DNA from 3 places in the Leclercia adecarboxylata genome. Region 1 is predicted to be linked to each of the others. Evidence: predicted binding sites of a transcription regulator. Region 1 holds the regulator's gene; each other region holds the start of a gene.
The links. Region 1 encodes PurR, which represses purine synthesis genes. Its sites were predicted from a motif close to CANGCAAACGTTTGCNTG; they were not measured.
Positions count from the first base shown of each region.

Region 1 (5,468 bases):
CTGTTTTATTCGGTAGCACACACCGGATCAGGTTGTTTTCTGTCAGCAGTCAGCACCAGCAGAAGCCCCAGCGCCGCAATGATGGCCCCCATCACCGGAACGAAGCTGTAACCCAGTCCGCCCGAGATCACCGCCCCACCGGCCGCCGCCCCCAGCGCATTCCCGAGGTTAAACGCCCCGATATTCACGGAAGAGGATAACCCCGGCGCATCGCTCGCTACACGCATCACGCGCATCTGCAGCGGTGGTACTACCGCAAAGGTCGCCATTCCCCACACCACCATCGCAAATGCCGCGCCCACTTCGTTACGCGCCAGCCACGGGATCGCCAGCATGATGACGATCAGCAGCAGTAAAAACCCCTTCAGGGTGCCGCTCACGGAGCGGTCCGCCAGCTTGCCGCCGAGGAAGTTGCCAAGCGAGAAACCGACGCCAATCAGCACCAGCATCGCGGTGACAAAGGCAGGCGTGGCGTTGTTAATGTCATGCAGGACCGGTGCAATGTAGGTGTAGAGCGTAAACATCGCCCCGGCACCGAGCACGGTAGTCAGCAAGGCCGAGAGCACCTGCGGGCGCATCAGCACCGCCAGCTCTTTGCGCACTTCCGGCTTTTCGCCCGCCCCGCCCGCTGGCAGAGAGAAGAACAGTGCGATCATCGAGACCACGCCGAGCAGCGCGGTTGCGAGGAATGACATGCGCCAGCCGATCGCTTCGCCCATCCAGGTCGCGGCAGGGACGCCGCCGATGTTGGCGATGGTCAGCCCCATAAACATGGTTGCCACGGCGCTGGCCTGTTTGTGCTTCGGCACCACGCTTGCGGCCACCACAGACCCGAGGCCAAAGAAGGCGCCGTGGTTGAGGCTGGTCAGAATGCGCGACAGCAGCAGGGTGGTGTAATCCGGGGAGAGCGCCGAGAGAACGTTACCGACGGTAAAGATCGCCATCAGGAAGATCAGCGCGTTACGGCGACCGCGGTGCGACAGCAGCAGGGTCATCAGCGGCGCCCCCACCATCACGCCGATGGCGTAGGCGCTGATCAGCATGCCTGCCGCGGGAATAGAAACATCCACACCCCGGGCAATCACCGGTAACAGCCCCATCGGGGAAAACTCGGTGGTGCCGATACCAAACGCACCAATGGCCAGGGCCAGCAGCGGAAAATTGATTCTCATACTTCAACTCCAGACACCGTGTCGTCAGGCGACACAGAACAATGAAGGCGAAAGCATGACATCAATCACAAAAAATGAGAAGTTAACAATTTGGCAAAAGATTTTTGCAGGGAGCGTAACAATAAAGGAAGGGAGACGAGGGAGCGGTGACTCCCTCGCGAGGATCAGTGCAGCGCAGCAGTCAGACCGCTTGCTACGATCAGACCCAGAACAATAATGGTGGTAACCAGCGAAAACTTAAGATCGGTACTCATCAATTTTTCTCCTTTTAATCACCCCATGAAGAGTGAGCTTGCTCATTTTTGCACAGTTCAGGGTAAAAATCTTGCGGGAATTAGGTTGATATCCATTTTTACTCTTCCCCTTTTGGTCAAGATCAGACAAAATTCCACGCTAAATTTATTAGCGTACCGGCCATTGACCCCCTCCTGACGTCCTGTGTCGTTTTCCCGGCGTACCGCAATTCAAATTGCGCAATTAGGGCGAGTGAAGGCAAACGTTTACCTATTGGTTTTTCAGGAGCTTAGATATGGTCTGGAGTGACATCTGATGGCAACAATTAAAGACGTAGCGAAACGCGCAAACGTTTCCACTACAACCGTATCACATGTTATTAACAAAACCCGCTTTGTGGCGGAAGAGACGCGTAACAACGTCTGGGCAGCGATCAAAGAGCTGCACTACTCTCCCAGCGCCGTGGCCCGCAGTCTGAAGGTGAATCACACCAAATCGATCGGCCTGCTGGCGACCAGCAGCGAAGCCCCCTACTTCGCAGAAATTATTGAAGCGGTAGAGAAAAACTGCTTCCAGAAAGGCTATACCCTGATCCTCGGCAACGCCTGGAACAGCCTCGAGAAGCAGCGGGCCTACCTGTCAATGATGGCGCAAAAGCGTGTCGACGGCCTGCTGGTGATGTGCTCCGAATATCCGGAGCCCCTGCTGACGATGCTGGAAGAGTATCGCAATATTCCGATGGTGGTGATGGACTGGGGCGAAGCGAAAGCCGACTTCACCGACTCGGTGATCGATAACGCCTTTGAAGGCGGCTATATGGCCGGACGTTATCTGATTGAACGCGGTCACCGCGACATCGGCGTTATTCCGGGGGCGCTGGAGCGCAATACCGGTGCCGGGCGTCTGGCCGGTTTTATGAAAGCGATGGAAGAAGCGTTAATCACGGTGCCGGAAAACTGGATCGTGCAGGGCGACTTTGAGCCAGAGTCCGGCTATCGCGCCATGCAGCAGATCCTCTCCCAGAGCCCGCGTCCGACCGCTATTTTCTGCGGCGGCGACATTATGGCGATGGGCGCCCTGTGCGCCGCCGATGAAATGGGTCTGCGCGTGCCGCAGGACGTTTCGCTGATCGGCTATGATAACGTGCGCAACGCCCGGTTCTTCACCCCGGCGCTGACCACTATCCACCAGCCAAAAGATTCGCTGGGGGAGACGGCCTTCAACATGCTGCTCGACCGTATCGTCAACAAGCGCGAAGAGTCGCAGTCCATTGAAGTGCATCCGCGTTTGATCGAACGCCGCTCCGTCGCCGATGGCCCGTTCCGCGACTACCGCCGTTGATCCCCTCAGGGAGCCAGCACCTCTGGCTCCCGCAGCCACTCCCTGTTCATCGTTTCACTGTCCCCCAGATAATCCAGCAGCCACGCCAGCGCCGGTGACATATCGTTTTGTTGCCAGGTCAGGCAGCAGGCCGCATCCGGGAACGGGTTCTCCAGCGTCAGTTCCACCCATTTGCCGCTGTCGATCCACGGGCGGGCAAAATGCACCGGCACCATCCCCACGCACAGTCCGGCCGAGAGGCAGGTTGCCGCCGACTCCCAGTCCGGGGTGACGATCCGCCGCTGGTTGTCCAGCAGCCAGGTGATGCGTTTTGGCAGCGAGCGGGAGGTGTCTTCCCGCACCAGCGACGGCCAGTTGCGCAGGGTATCATCGCTGAGCGGGTCGGGAAGCGCGGCCAGCGGATGATGGCTCGCCACCACGCAGATCCAGCTCAGCATGCCCATATCGCGAAAAGCGTAGCGTCCCCCCACCGGGATCGCCTGGGTCGCGCCGATGGCCATCTCCACCCTGCCGTCCGCCAGCGCATCCCACACGCCGTTAAAGACCTCCTGGGAGACCCGCAGCTCGACGTCAGAGAAGTGACGGTAAAAATCGACAATCATCTGGCGGGTGCGCTCGGGGCGAACGATGTTGTCCACCGCAATGGAGATGTGCCCGCGCCAGCCGTTGGCGATCTGCTGGCACTGTTCGCGGGTGATCTGCATTTTTTTGATAACAGAGCGCCCCTCCTTCAGAAACCACATGCCGGCCGGGGTGAGCTCCACGTCGCGATGGCGCCGTTCAAACAGCGGCACCGCCAGCCACTCCTCAAGCTGACGCACCGTATAGCTGATCGCCGAGGGAACGCGGTGCAGCTCCTGGGCCGCGCCGCTGAAACTGCCGTTACGCGCCACGGCGTCCACCACTTCAAGGGAATATTCAGACCACATTTTCTGCCTGCAAAAAATTTGAATGCAACCGCCAAATATTAGCGTTTCACAAGCGGGATTGCACTGCCTACACTCAGCGGCTACCTAAACCTGCACCCATAAGGACAATAAAACAATGCAACCCAGGAAAGGATTTTTAGTCTGGCTTGGCGGCCTGAGCGTACTGGGCTTCCTCGCCACCGATATGTATCTGCCTGCCTTCTCGATCATGCAGGAAGATCTGCAAACCCCGGCGGCCGCCATCAGCGCCAGCCTGAGCCTCTTCCTTGCGGGCTTTGCTTTCGCGCAGCTGCTGTGGGGACCGATGTCCGACCGCTTCGGGCGTAAGCCGGTTCTGCTGACCGGTTTAGCCATCTTCGCGCTGGGCTGTCTGGGCATGCTGTGGGTACGCGATGCCACCTGGCTGCTGGTGCTGCGCTTTATCCAGGCGGTAGGCGTCTGCGCGGCGGCGGTCACCTGGCAGGCGCTGGTGACGGACTACTACCCGGCGACGCGGACCAACCGGATTTTCGCCACCATCATGCCGCTGGTGGGGCTGTCACCGGCCCTGGCACCGCTGCTCGGCAGCTGGATCCTCGCCCATTTCAGCTGGCAGGCCATTTTTGCCGTGCTGTTTGCCATCACCCTGGTGCTGATGATCCCGGCCTTTTTCCTGAAACCGGTCGCGGCAAAAGCGGATCGGCCTGAGTCCCGCGTCACCTTCTTCACCCTGCTCCGCTCGCGTGTTTATCGCGGTAACGTGCTGATCTACGCCGCCTGTTCCGCCAGCTTCTTCGCCTGGCTGACCGGCTCGCCGTTTATCCTCAGCGAGATGGGCTACAGCCCGGCAGCGATCGGCCTGAGCTACGTGCCGCAGACCATCGCCTTCCTGATTGGTGGCTACGGCTGTCGCGCTGCGCTGCAAAAATGGCAGGGTCACCAGATGCTGCCGTGGCTGCTGGGCCTGTTTGCGCTCAGCGTGATAGGCACCTGGGCGGTAGGGTTTATTCCGGGCGTGAGCCTGGCGGAGCTGCTGATACCCTTCTGCCTGATGGCGGTGGCGAACGGCGCGATCTACCCTATCGTCGTCGCGCAGGCGCTGCGTCCCTTCCCGCAGGCCACCGGCAGCGCGGCCGCGTTGCAGAACACCCTGCAGCTGGGCCTCTGCTTCCTTGCCAGCCTGCTGGTCTCATGGCTGATTGCCACCCCGCTGCTGACCACCACCAGCGTGATGGTCGCCACCGTGATACTGGCCGCGCTGGGCTACCGGATGCAGTACCTCCCTGCCCGCCAGCAGCATGACGAGATGCAGGCGGAGTCCTCTCGCGCCTGATGGCGTAACTGATTAGGGTGCTAACGATTTTCTGTTGAAGCACCCATTTATCAGGCCTATACTTATTAGCGCATTCTGATAAATACGAAAATTATTAAGTATTAACGGGAGCCGGAGTGCTCCCGTTTTAGCATGGATGGCCTTTCGGCAAGGGTTATCTCCCTTCCTCTGTTCTACGTCGGATATTAGCCTCGCGGGTCACACCGTGAGATTTCTCACAAACCATAAAGAGCGGCTACGCTGTTTAAGGGTTCTGATCACATCATGTGGTGGAGAAGCTATGAGTTCATCGTGTCTGGAAGAAGTCAGCGTTCGCAAAGATAACTGGTACCGGATAATCAATGAAATGCTGAGCCGTGCAGGGATCACCATCAACGGCCCGGCATCCTTCGATTTGCAGGTCAAACACCCCGACTTTTTTAAACGCGTCCTGCAGGAAGGGTCGCTTGGCCTTGGCGAAAGCTATATGGACGGCTGGTG
Region 1 is NZ_CP040889.1:4,147,698-4,153,165, reverse strand. Features, by position in the region: gene FHN83_RS21550 (MFS transporter) at 6-1,172, opposite strand; gene cydH (cytochrome bd-I accessory subunit CydH) at 1,337-1,426, opposite strand; gene purR (HTH-type transcriptional repressor PurR) at 1,722-2,747, shown strand; gene punR (DNA-binding transcriptional activator PunR) at 2,753-3,676, opposite strand; gene punC (purine nucleoside transporter PunC) at 3,792-4,988, shown strand; gene cfa (cyclopropane fatty acyl phospholipid synthase) at 5,269-5,468, shown strand, end outside.

Region 2 (5,468 bases), 1.3 Mb from region 1:
GGTGGCGCTGACGTTGCTTTCCGCCGTGGCGGATAACGCCATTGTTCATGGCCTGCTGCGCTTTGTGATTGGCTGCATGAGCGGCTGGTCGATGGTGCTTATCGCCGCCTGGACCAACGAACGGCTGGCCCATTTCGGCAAGCCGGGCCTGAGTGCCGCGGTGTTTGCCGGGCCAGGGGCGGGCATTGCGATAAGCGGTCTGCTGGCGGTGTGGATCCAGGCCCAGGCGCTGTCGGCCAGCGCCGCCTGGCAAATTTACGGCCTGCTGGCGCTGGTGCTCGTCGCGCTGGTGGCGCGTTACCTGCCGCGTACCGGGCATCTGCATCGCCCGGGCACCACGCCGGAGCCGCTGACCCTGACCCGGGATTTGCGTCGTCTGGTCTGGAGCTACAGCCTCGCCGGGTTTGGTTACATTCTCCCGGCGACGTTTCTGTCGCAAATGGCGGCGTTGCGCTTTCCCGGTAGCGCCTTTGCCCAGTTTGTCTGGCCGGTGTTCGGGTTTGCCTCGATGCTGGGGATTGCCCTGAGTATCGCTCTGCGCCACGTCTCTACCAGCCATCGTCGGCTGGCGGTGGTGCTCTGGTTGCAGGCGGTGGGGGTGATTGCCGCCTGGCTGATGCCGGGTATGGCCGGTCTGGTGACCGGTGCACTGCTGGTCGGTGGCGGATTTTTGTGTGCGGTGCAGCTCTCGTTACTCTACGGGCGCGAGCTGGCGCCGAATCATACGCGTTACATGGCCGGTTTACTCACCACCGGCTATGCGGTCGGGCAGCTGATTGGCCCGATGACCTCGGCACTGTCGAGCTGGCTTACCCATCAGCTTGAGCCCGTGCTGGGCCTTGCCGGTATCGCATTGTTTATTGCGGGCGGACTGGTCTGGCAGCGTCAGGTTGAAAGGTAACGGCAATTGGAATAATTATCGCGGTGAATACTGGATTATGCTCGCCGCCTCACGCACAATGAGTGCACATTTTGCCCCACGGAGGGCAGAAGAGCACCGCACCTGCAGGAGAAAAGAATGTCATCAATGAGTAAAGAAGCAGCACTCGTCCACGAAGCGCTGGTCGCACACGGTCTCGAAACCCCGCTGCGTCCACCGGTTCAGGATCTGGACAACGAAACGCGTAAACGTCTTATTTCCGGACACATGACCGAAATCATGCAGCTGCTCAATCTCGATTTGAGTGATGACAGTCTGATGGAGACCCCGCGTCGCATCGCCAAAATGTATGTCGATGAGATTTTCTCCGGGCTGGATTACGCTAACTTCCCGAAAATCACCGTCATCGAAAACAAGATGAAGGTCGATGAGATGGTGACCGTGCGTGATATCACCCTGACCAGCACCTGTGAACACCATTTCGTGACTATCGACGGTAAAGCGACCGTGGCCTACATCCCGAAAGATGCGGTGATTGGTCTGTCGAAGATTAACCGTATCGTGCAGTTCTTTGCTCAGCGTCCGCAGGTGCAGGAGCGTTTAACCCAGCAGATCCTTATCGCGCTGCAAACGCTGCTTGGCACTAACAACGTGGCGGTATCGATTGATGCGGTGCATTACTGCGTGAAAGCGCGCGGTATTCGTGATGCGACCAGCGCCACCACCACCACCTCGCTGGGCGGTCTGTTCAAATCGAGCCAGAATACCCGCCAGGAGTTCCTGCGCGCCGTACGTCACCACAACTGATCGTCAGGGCAGGGTACATGGAAAGAAATGTCACGCTGGATTTCGTTCGTGGCGTCGCTATTCTGGGTATCCTGCTGCTGAATATAAGCGGCTTCGGTTTGCCGAAAGCCGCTTACCTCAATCCCGCCTGGTATGGCGATATCACCCTCAGCGACGCCTGGACATGGGCTATGCTGGATCTCTTCGCTCAGGTCAAATTCCTCACCCTGTTTGCGCTACTGTTCGGGGCAGGCCTTCAGCTATTACTGAAACGTGGTAAACGCTGGATCCAGGCCCGGCTCTCCCTGCTGGTGCTGTTTGGCTTTATTCATGGGCTGCTGTTCTGGGATGGCGACATTCTGCTGGCCTACGGACTGGTGGGGCTGATCTGCTGGCGCATCATCCGCGACGCCCATGATGTCAAAAATCTCTTCAATACCGGCGTTGTGCTGTTCCTTATCGGCGTGGCCATTTTGCTGCTGCTGGGCGTTATCTCCGGCGGCTCGACCAATCGCTCCTGGGTGCCGGATGCGGCCAATCTGCAGTATGAGCAGTACTGGAAGGTGGGCGGCGGTATGGAGGCCATCAGCAACCGGGCGGATATGATCGGAAATACGCTGCTGGCCCTCGGGGCGCAGTATGGCTGGCAGCTGGCAGGCATGATGCTGATCGGCGCTGCGCTGATGCGAACCGGCTGGCTGAAGGGCGAGTTCAGCCAGCGCCATTACCGGCGTACCGGGATGTGGCTGGTGCTGGTGGGGCTGGCTATCAACCTTCCGGCGGTGATCGCCCAGTGGTCTGTGGGCTGGGATTATCGCTGGTGCGCCTTCCTGCTGCAGGCGCCGCGCGAGCTGAGCGCCCCGTTCCAGACCATTGGCTATGCCGCGCTGATGTACGGTTACTGGCCGCAGCTCTGCCGTTTCAGGCTGGTGGGGGCGGTGGCCTGCGTCGGTCGCATGGCGCTGAGCAACTATATTTTACAGACGCTGATCTGCACCACGCTGTTCTATCACCTCGGCTTATTTATGAAATTCGATCGCCTGCAGCTGCTCGGCTTTGTTCTGCCCATCTGGCTGGTGAATATTAGTTTCTCGGTTCTCTGGCTGCGTCATTTCCGTCAGGGGCCGCTGGAGTGGCTGTGGCGACAATTGACAGCACGTGCGTCAGGGGTTTCATCAAGTAATACATCCGGATAACGATCTGGATCACAATCATTAACAAAACGGATGTAACCGTTTTCATCCTTGTGACCTTCTTCACGTAGTCCTCCTCTTCTCGCTGCCAGAATAGTCACCTTGCTAAACACAGGGGGTGTCTGTGAGTTGCTGCAATCTAAATAAGGGTGGTGAATATGATCACCATTCGTGACGTCGCGCGTCAGGCGGGCGTTTCTGTCGCCACCGTTTCCCGGGTTCTTAACAATAGCGCGCTGGTCAGTCCGGAGACACGGGAGTGCGTGATGAAAGCCGTCACGGCGCTGGGCTACCGGCCAAACGCGAACGCCCAGGCGCTGGCAACGCAGGTCAGCGACACCATCGGCGTAGTGGTGATGGATGTGTCGGATGCATTCTTTGGCGCGCTGGTGAAAGCCGTGGATATGGTCGCCCAGGAGCACAATAAATACGTGCTGATCGGCAACAGCTATCACGAGGCGGAAAAAGAGCGTAACGCCATTGAGGTGTTGATTCGCCAGCGCTGTAACGCCCTGATTGTGCACTCAAAAGCGTTAAGCGATGAAGAGCTTTCCGCGCTGATGGAGCAGATCCCCGGCATGGTACTGATTAACCGAATCGTCCCTGGCTACGCCCATCGCTGCGTCTGCCTTGATAACGTCAGCGGCGCGATGATGGCGACGCGGATGCTGATGAACAACGGCCATCAGCGCATCGGCTATCTGGCCTCCAGCCACCGCATTGAGGATGACGACATGCGCCGGGAAGGCTGGCAGAAAGCCATGCTGGAACAGGGCATTACGGCATCGGAAAGCTGGATCGGTACCGGCGCGCCGGACATGCAGGGCGGGGAAGCGGCGATGGTGGAACTGCTCGGGCGTAACCTGCAGCTGACCGCCGTCTTTGCCTATAACGACAGTATGGCCGCGGGGGCGCTCACCGCGCTGAAAGATAACGGCATTGCGGTGCCACAGCATCTGTCATTGATTGGTTTCGATGATATCCCGATTGCCCGTTACACGGACCCTCAGCTGACGACGGTTCGCTACCCGATCGCCTCTATGGCGCGCCTGGCCACGGAGCTGGCGTTACAGGGGGCTGCCGGCAAGCTGGATATCAATGCAACACACTGTTTCATGCCGACTTTAGTGCGTCGCCACTCGGTTGCCATACGGCAAATTGTGGTGCCGATCACTAACTAATAATTCGTCGTGATGTAACCGTTTTCAATTTGTGAGTAAATTCACAGTAACTTAACAATGCGCTGTCTATGATGTCAGCGTTTTAGCAACTGAAACGCTATGTAACGGTGATTAATCACTTTGACTATAGCCAAGGTACGTTAAACAACCAAAAAAACGCATTCTGGAGCGTTACCGACCAAGGAAGATAGAAATTTTATAAGTGGACTTCGGCCGGCAGCAACGTTTCTTTAACATGTGCCCGCCGAGCCTTATTCACACGAACTACCCTGCATAAAAATCGGAGATATCATGAATAAGAAGGTGTTGACTCTGTCTGCTCTTATGGCAAGCATGTTTTTCGGTGCCGCCGCGCACGCTGCAGATAGCCGTATTGGTGTGACTATCTATAAGTATGACGACAACTTTATGTCTGTTGTGCGTAAGGCAATCGAGAAAGAAGGCAAAGGTGCGCCAGACGTTCAGCTGCTGATGAATGACTCCCAGAATGACCAGTCCAAACAGAACGACCAGATCGACGTTCTGCTGGCGAAAGGCGTGAAAGCACTGGCAATCAACCTGGTTGACCCGGCTGCTGCAGGTACCGTTATCGAGAAAGCACGTGGTCAGAACGTGCCTGTGGTATTCTTCAACAAAGAACCTTCCCGTAAAGCGCTGGATAGCTACGACAAAGCGTTCTACGTCGGTACCGACTCCAAAGAATCCGGCATTATTCAGGGCGACCTGATTGCTAAACACTGGGCGGCTAACCCGAACTGGGATCTGAACAAAGATGGTCAGGTTCAGTTCGTACTGCTGAAAGGCGAACCGGGCCACCCGGACGCTGAAGCACGTACCACCTACGTTATCAAAGAGCTGAACGAGAAGGGTCTGAAAACCCAGCAGCTGGCATTAGATACCGCAATGTGGGATACCGCTCAGGCGAAAGACAAGATGGACGCATGGCTGTCCGGTCCTAACGCTAACAAAATTGAAGTGGTTATCGCAAACAACGATGCGATGGCAATGGGTGCGGTAGAAGCACTGAAAGCACATAACAAATCTTCTATCCCGGTATTTGGTGTGGATGCCCTGCCTGAAGCGCTGGCTCTGGTTAAATCTGGCGCAATGGCCGGTACCGTGCTGAACGATGCTAACAACCAGGCGAAAGCCACCTTCGATCTGGCGAAAAACCTGGCAGAAGGCAAAGGCGCTGCTGACGGTACTAACTGGAAAATCGAGAATAAAGTTGTTCGCGTACCGTACGTTGGCGTAGATCAGGAAAACCTGGCGCAGTTCACCGGTAAATAAGTTATTGCATTCCACTGGGCGCAGTTTCTGCGCCCTTTTATCACGCGACGCGAGGCCGAGAAGGTATAATTATGGTCAGCACAACGACTCAGTCGTCCGGTGGATTCTTGTTGGAAATGAGCGGTATCAACAAGTCTT
Region 2 is NZ_CP040889.1:372,383-377,850, reverse strand. Features, by position in the region: gene FHN83_RS03645 (YbfB/YjiJ family MFS transporter) at 1-901, shown strand, start outside; gene folE (GTP cyclohydrolase I FolE) at 1,019-1,687, shown strand; gene yeiB (DUF418 domain-containing protein YeiB) at 1,705-2,862, shown strand; gene galS (HTH-type transcriptional regulator GalS) at 3,018-4,040, shown strand; gene mglB (galactose/glucose ABC transporter substrate-binding protein MglB) at 4,332-5,330, shown strand; gene mglA (galactose/methyl galactoside ABC transporter ATP-binding protein MglA) at 5,402-5,468, shown strand, end outside.
Region 2: the regulator PurR is predicted to act here: its motif matches at 2,892-2,909, upstream of galS (HTH-type transcriptional regulator GalS).

Region 3 (5,468 bases), 1.7 Mb from region 1:
ATTTCCGGTTTACCGCTGGCATTAACCATCGTGACCGGAAAAGTCATGCTCTATCTGTTAGGCTATCTGGTAGCGGTGATCGCCGGGTTCCTGTTTACCTGGCTGTTAGGGTTTAACGATCCAGAGGAGTAAGGTTTGGCAAATAACGAGCGTCGCGTTGTCTTTTTTGATCTGGACGGAACGCTGCATCAGCAGGATATGTTCGGTACCTTTATGCGCTATTTACTGCGCCGACAGCCCCTGAATGCCCTGCTCGTATTGCCCTTGCTACCCATTGTGGGCTGCGTGCTGCTGGTGAAAGGGCGCGCCGCCCGCTGGCCGATGAGCCTGCTGCTGTGGGGCTGCACCTTCGGCCACAGCGAAGCCCGGCTCAAACAGCTGGAGAAAGAGTTTGTCAGCTGGTTTCGCGAGCACGTCACCGCCTTTCCGGTGGTGCAGGATCGGCTGACAAACTACCTGGACGCCAACGACGCCGATATCTGGCTGATCACCGGCTCGCCGCAGTCGCTGGTGGAACAGGTCTATTTTGATACCCCCTGGCTGCCGCGCGTCAATCTGATCGCCACCCAGATTGGCCGCGCTTACGGCGGCTGGGTGCTGACCATGCGCTGCCTCGGCCACGAGAAGGTGGTGCAGCTGGAGAAAAAAATCGGCACCCCGCTGCGGCTCTACAGCGGCTACAGCGACAGCAAACAGGATAACCCGCTGCTCTACTTCTGCCAGCACCGCTGGCGCGTCACGCCGCTGGGCGAACTGCAGCAACTGGAATGATTGTGTGATTATGCATAGCGGGTGTGTATAATGCGCCCGCTTTTCAGACTGGAGTATGCTGCGTTGTCCGACCCCGAACTTAATCATGAATACTGGATGCGCCACGCGCTCCAGCTTGCCCAACGTGCCTGGGATGAAGGCGAAGTCCCGGTTGGTGCCGTACTGGTACACAACAATCAGGTGATTGGCGAAGGCTGGAATCGCCCGATTGGTCGCCATGACCCTACCGCGCATGCCGAAATTATGGCCTTACGCCAGGGCGGGCTGGTGCTGCAAAACTACCGCCTGCTGGATACCACCCTGTATGTCACCCTCGAACCCTGCGTTATGTGCTCCGGGGCGATGATCCACAGCCGGATCGGCACGGTGGTGTATGGCGCGCGGGATGAAAAAACCGGCGCGGCAGGTTCGCTGCTGGACGTGCTCAGCCACCCCGGCATGAATCATCAGGTCAACATTATTGGAGGGGTACTGGCACCAGCGTGTTCGGCGTTGCTAAGTGACTTCTTTCGAATGCGGCGTCAGCAGAAAAAGCAGCAAAAGGCAGAATCGAAGTAATCGGGTGAGTAAGCTCATCCGGTGACACCACCGGATAGGCCTGCGCCAGCTGCTGCTCCGTCAGCGCCTCTTTCTCTTTCTCCATCAGATACCCCACCAGGCTTATCTGGTATTTGCGGATATTCTCCACGTAGGCGTACGCCTCGTGGCCGCGCGCATAGCCATAGGTTAACTTGTTGTAATACGGCTTCTGGCTCAGCAGCGGCAGGCGCTGCTTTACGTCTGACCAGCTGTCCGGATTACCTTTGGTTTTCGCGGTCAGGGCGCGGGCGTCGATCATATGGGCATAGCCCATGTTATAGGCCGCCAGCGCAAACCAGATCCGCTCCTCCTCCGGCACCGTCTCCGGCACTTTCGCCATCATATCCTGCAGGTAACGCGCGCCGCCGCTGATGCTCTGCTCGGCGTCGGTACGGTCGGTGAGGCCCAGGCTCTGGGCGGTGTTTTTGGTCAGCATCATCAGGCCGCGCACGCCGGTTGGCGAGGTGGCCTGCGCATCCCAGTGAGACTCCTGATACGAAATCGCGGCCAGCAGACGCCAGTCAATCTCCTGGGCGTACTTCTCAAACAGCGGTTTCAGCTCCGGCAGGACGTTATCCACCGCCCGCAGGAAGCTGCGGGTATCGACATAGTCGAAATCGTCGCCGTGCCCGAGGTACTTCTCTTCCAGACGCGCCAGGGTGCCGTCTTCATTCATCCCGTTATAGAAATCGAGCATGGCGGCGGAGAGCGTCTGGTCGGCGTCAAGGGGACTGAACCAGGTGACGGGCTGCTCGTCGGTGACGTCCAGCGCCACGGCCAGCTCCGGGTGAACGCGCTGGAACAGGCTGATGGCAACCGAGTCGGCGATGGTGTAGGGCAGTTTCCCGTCCGTCACCTGCTCCAGCAGCGCCGTGGTGCCGAGCTTCTCATCAACCTTCCAGCTGAGGTCAGGGTACTTTTTCTCTTTCAGCGCCCGCAGGTCGTCAATCACCACATGGCCGGGGGCGACGGTAAGCCGATCGGCGGTAAGGCCGGCAAGGGTGCGCGGGCGCAGGCTGCCCACGCGATAGACCAGCTGCTGCGAGACAGAGTAGTAGGTCGGGCCTGGCTGATAATTTTTGCTGCGCTCGCTGTTATAGACCAGGCCTGCGGCCAGCAGATCGGCATCGCCATTATCAAGGTCGTCAAACAGCTGGCTGATGTTCTGGCGCACCGTAACTTTCAGCTTCACGCCCAGGTAGTCGGCAAAATGCTGCGCCAGTTCGTAATCCAGTCCAATGACTTTATCGTTTACCGAACTGTAGGTGAGGGGAGAGACAATGGTACTGACGCGCAGCTCCCCCCGCGCCTGGATGGCGGCGATGCGATTTTCGGCTTTACCGAACCAGGGGATTGATGGCCAGAGGGCCGCTGCCAGCAGCAGGGTGACGATGCCGATGAACAGGTAATTAATCTTTAATTTTTTCAATAAGTTGATTCTATATGCTGTGTATTATTCTGGTTAGTATTGGCCACAGTTAAAACAAGTATTACCAAAGATTTCGCGGCATTTTGCGCAAAGTTACGCCACTTGGCAACTTATTAGCAGGCGCGGCAACATTTGTTGCTAAATGCCAGCAACGATTTTATTACGACGCAAACGGTTTCGTCGGCGCGCAGGATCCACTATAATGGCGCCCGTTTTCCCCCCTTGCGCACACTGTAAGCGCCTCCGGCGCTTCGAAGACGAGAGACTTATGATGGAAATTCTGCGTGGTTCGCCTGCACTGTCTGCCTTCCGTATCAACAAACTGCTGGCACGTTTTCAGGCGGCCGACCTTCCGGTAAGCAATATTTACGCTGAGTATGTCCATTTTGCTGACCTGACCGCGCCTCTGTCGGCAGACGAGATGGTCCGACTGGAACGCCTGCTGAAGTATGGCCCAAGCCTGAGCAGCCATACCCCGAACGGTAAACTTCTGCTGGTCACGCCTCGCCCTGGCACCATCTCCCCCTGGTCTTCTAAAGCAACCGACATCGCCCATAACTGTGGTCTGAGCCAGATTAACCGTCTGGAGCGGGGCGTGGCGTATTACGTTGAAGCCTCCAGCCTTACCGACGCCCAGTGGTCAGTCGTGGCAACCGAGCTGCACGACCGCATGATGGAGAGCGTGTTTGCCTCTCTCGACGACGCAGAGCAGCTCTTCTCTCACCACCAGCCTGCACCGGTCCAGAGCGTGGATCTGCTGGGCCAGGGCCGTCAGGCGCTGATTGACGCCAACCTGCGTTTAGGCCTGGCGCTGGCGGAAGATGAAATTGACTACCTGCAGGATGCGTTCGTTAAGCTGAACCGCAACCCGAACGACATCGAACTCTATATGTTCGCGCAGGCTAACTCTGAGCACTGCCGTCACAAGATCTTCAACGCCGACTGGATTATTGACGGCGAGCAGCAGCCGAAGTCGCTGTTTAAAATGATCAAGAACACCATGGAGAAAACCCCTGACCACGTACTGTCGGCTTACAAAGACAACGCTGCGGTGATGGAAGGTTCCGAGGTGGGCCGCTTCTTCGCCGATCGCGAAGCAGGGCGCTATGACTTCCATCAGGAGCCTGCGCATATCCTGATGAAAGTTGAAACCCACAACCACCCGACGGCGATCTCGCCGTGGCCGGGGGCTGCGACCGGTTCCGGCGGTGAAATCCGTGACGAAGGCGCAACCGGTCGTGGGGCAAAACCAAAGGCGGGTCTGGTCGGTTTCTCCGTTTCCAACCTGCGTATCCCGGGCTTTGAGCAGCCGTGGGAAGAAGATTTCGGCAAGCCAGAGCGTATTGTTACCGCGCTGGACATCATGACCGACGGCCCGCTGGGCGGCGCGGCGTTCAACAACGAATTTGGTCGACCGGCCCTGAACGGCTACTTCCGTACCTATGAAGAGAAAGTGGACAGCCACAACGGCGAAGAGCTGCGCGGCTACCATAAGCCGATCATGCTGGCAGGTGGGATCGGCAACATTCGCGCCGATCACGTGCAGAAAGGCGAGATCGTTGTTGGCGCGAAGCTGATCGTGCTGGGTGGCCCGGCGATGAACATCGGTCTGGGCGGCGGGGCAGCCTCTTCTATGGCCTCCGGCCAGTCTGACGCGGATCTCGACTTTGCCTCAGTCCAGCGTGACAACCCTGAGATGGAGCGTCGTTGCCAGGAGGTGATCGACCGCTGCTGGCAGCTGGGTGATGCCAACCCGATCCTCTTTATCCACGATGTCGGCGCGGGCGGTCTGTCCAACGCCATGCCGGAGCTGGTCAGCGACGGCAACCGCGGCGGACGCTTCAACCTTCGCGACATCCTGAGCGATGAGCCAGGCATGAGCCCGCTGGAGATCTGGTGTAACGAATCCCAGGAACGCTATGTGCTGGCCGTGGCGCCAGATCAGCTGCCGCTGTTTGACGAGCTGTGCCGCCGCGAGCGCGCACCGTACGCGGTGATCGGCGAAGCCACCGAAGAGATGCACCTCTCCTTAAGCGATACCCACTTCGACAACCAGCCGATTGATCTGCCGCTGGACGTGCTGCTGGGCAAAACGCCGAAGATGACCCGCGACGTTGAGTCCCGCAAAGCCAGCGGTAAAGCGCTCGACCTGCAGGGCGTCACCGTGGCCGACGCGGTCAACCGCGTTCTGCATCTGCCGTCCGTCGCGGAGAAAACCTTCCTCGTCACTATCGGCGACCGCACCGTGACCGGCATGGTTGCCCGGGATCAGATGGTAGGCCCGTGGCAGGTACCGGTGGCGAACTGCGCGGTGACCACCGCCAGCCTCGACAGCTACTATGGTGAAGCGATGGCGCTGGGCGAACGCTCCCCGGTTGCCCTGCTGGACTTCGCGGCTTCTGCCCGTCTGGCAGTAGGCGAAGCGCTGACTAACATTGCCGCCACACACATTGGCGACATCAAACGTATCAAGCTCTCCGCCAACTGGATGGCCGCAGCCGGTCACCCGGGCGAAGACGCCGGGCTGTACGAAGCGGTAAAAGCGGTAGGGGAAGAGCTCTGTCCTGCTCTCGGCCTGACCATTCCGGTGGGCAAAGATTCCATGTCGATGAAAACTCGCTGGCAGGAAGGCAGCGAGCAGCGCGAGATGACCTCTCCGCTGTCGCTGGTGATCACCGCCTTCGCCCGC
Region 3 is NZ_CP040889.1:725,561-731,028, reverse strand. Features, by position in the region: gene FHN83_RS05205 (PTS transporter subunit EIIC) at 1-132, shown strand, start outside; gene yfhb (phosphatidylglycerophosphatase C) at 136-771, shown strand; gene tadA (tRNA adenosine(34) deaminase TadA) at 802-1,329, shown strand; gene mltF (membrane-bound lytic murein transglycosylase MltF) at 1,229-2,779, opposite strand; gene purL (phosphoribosylformylglycinamidine synthase) at 3,048-5,468, shown strand, end outside.
Region 3: the regulator PurR is predicted to act here: its motif matches at 2,944-2,961, upstream of purL (phosphoribosylformylglycinamidine synthase).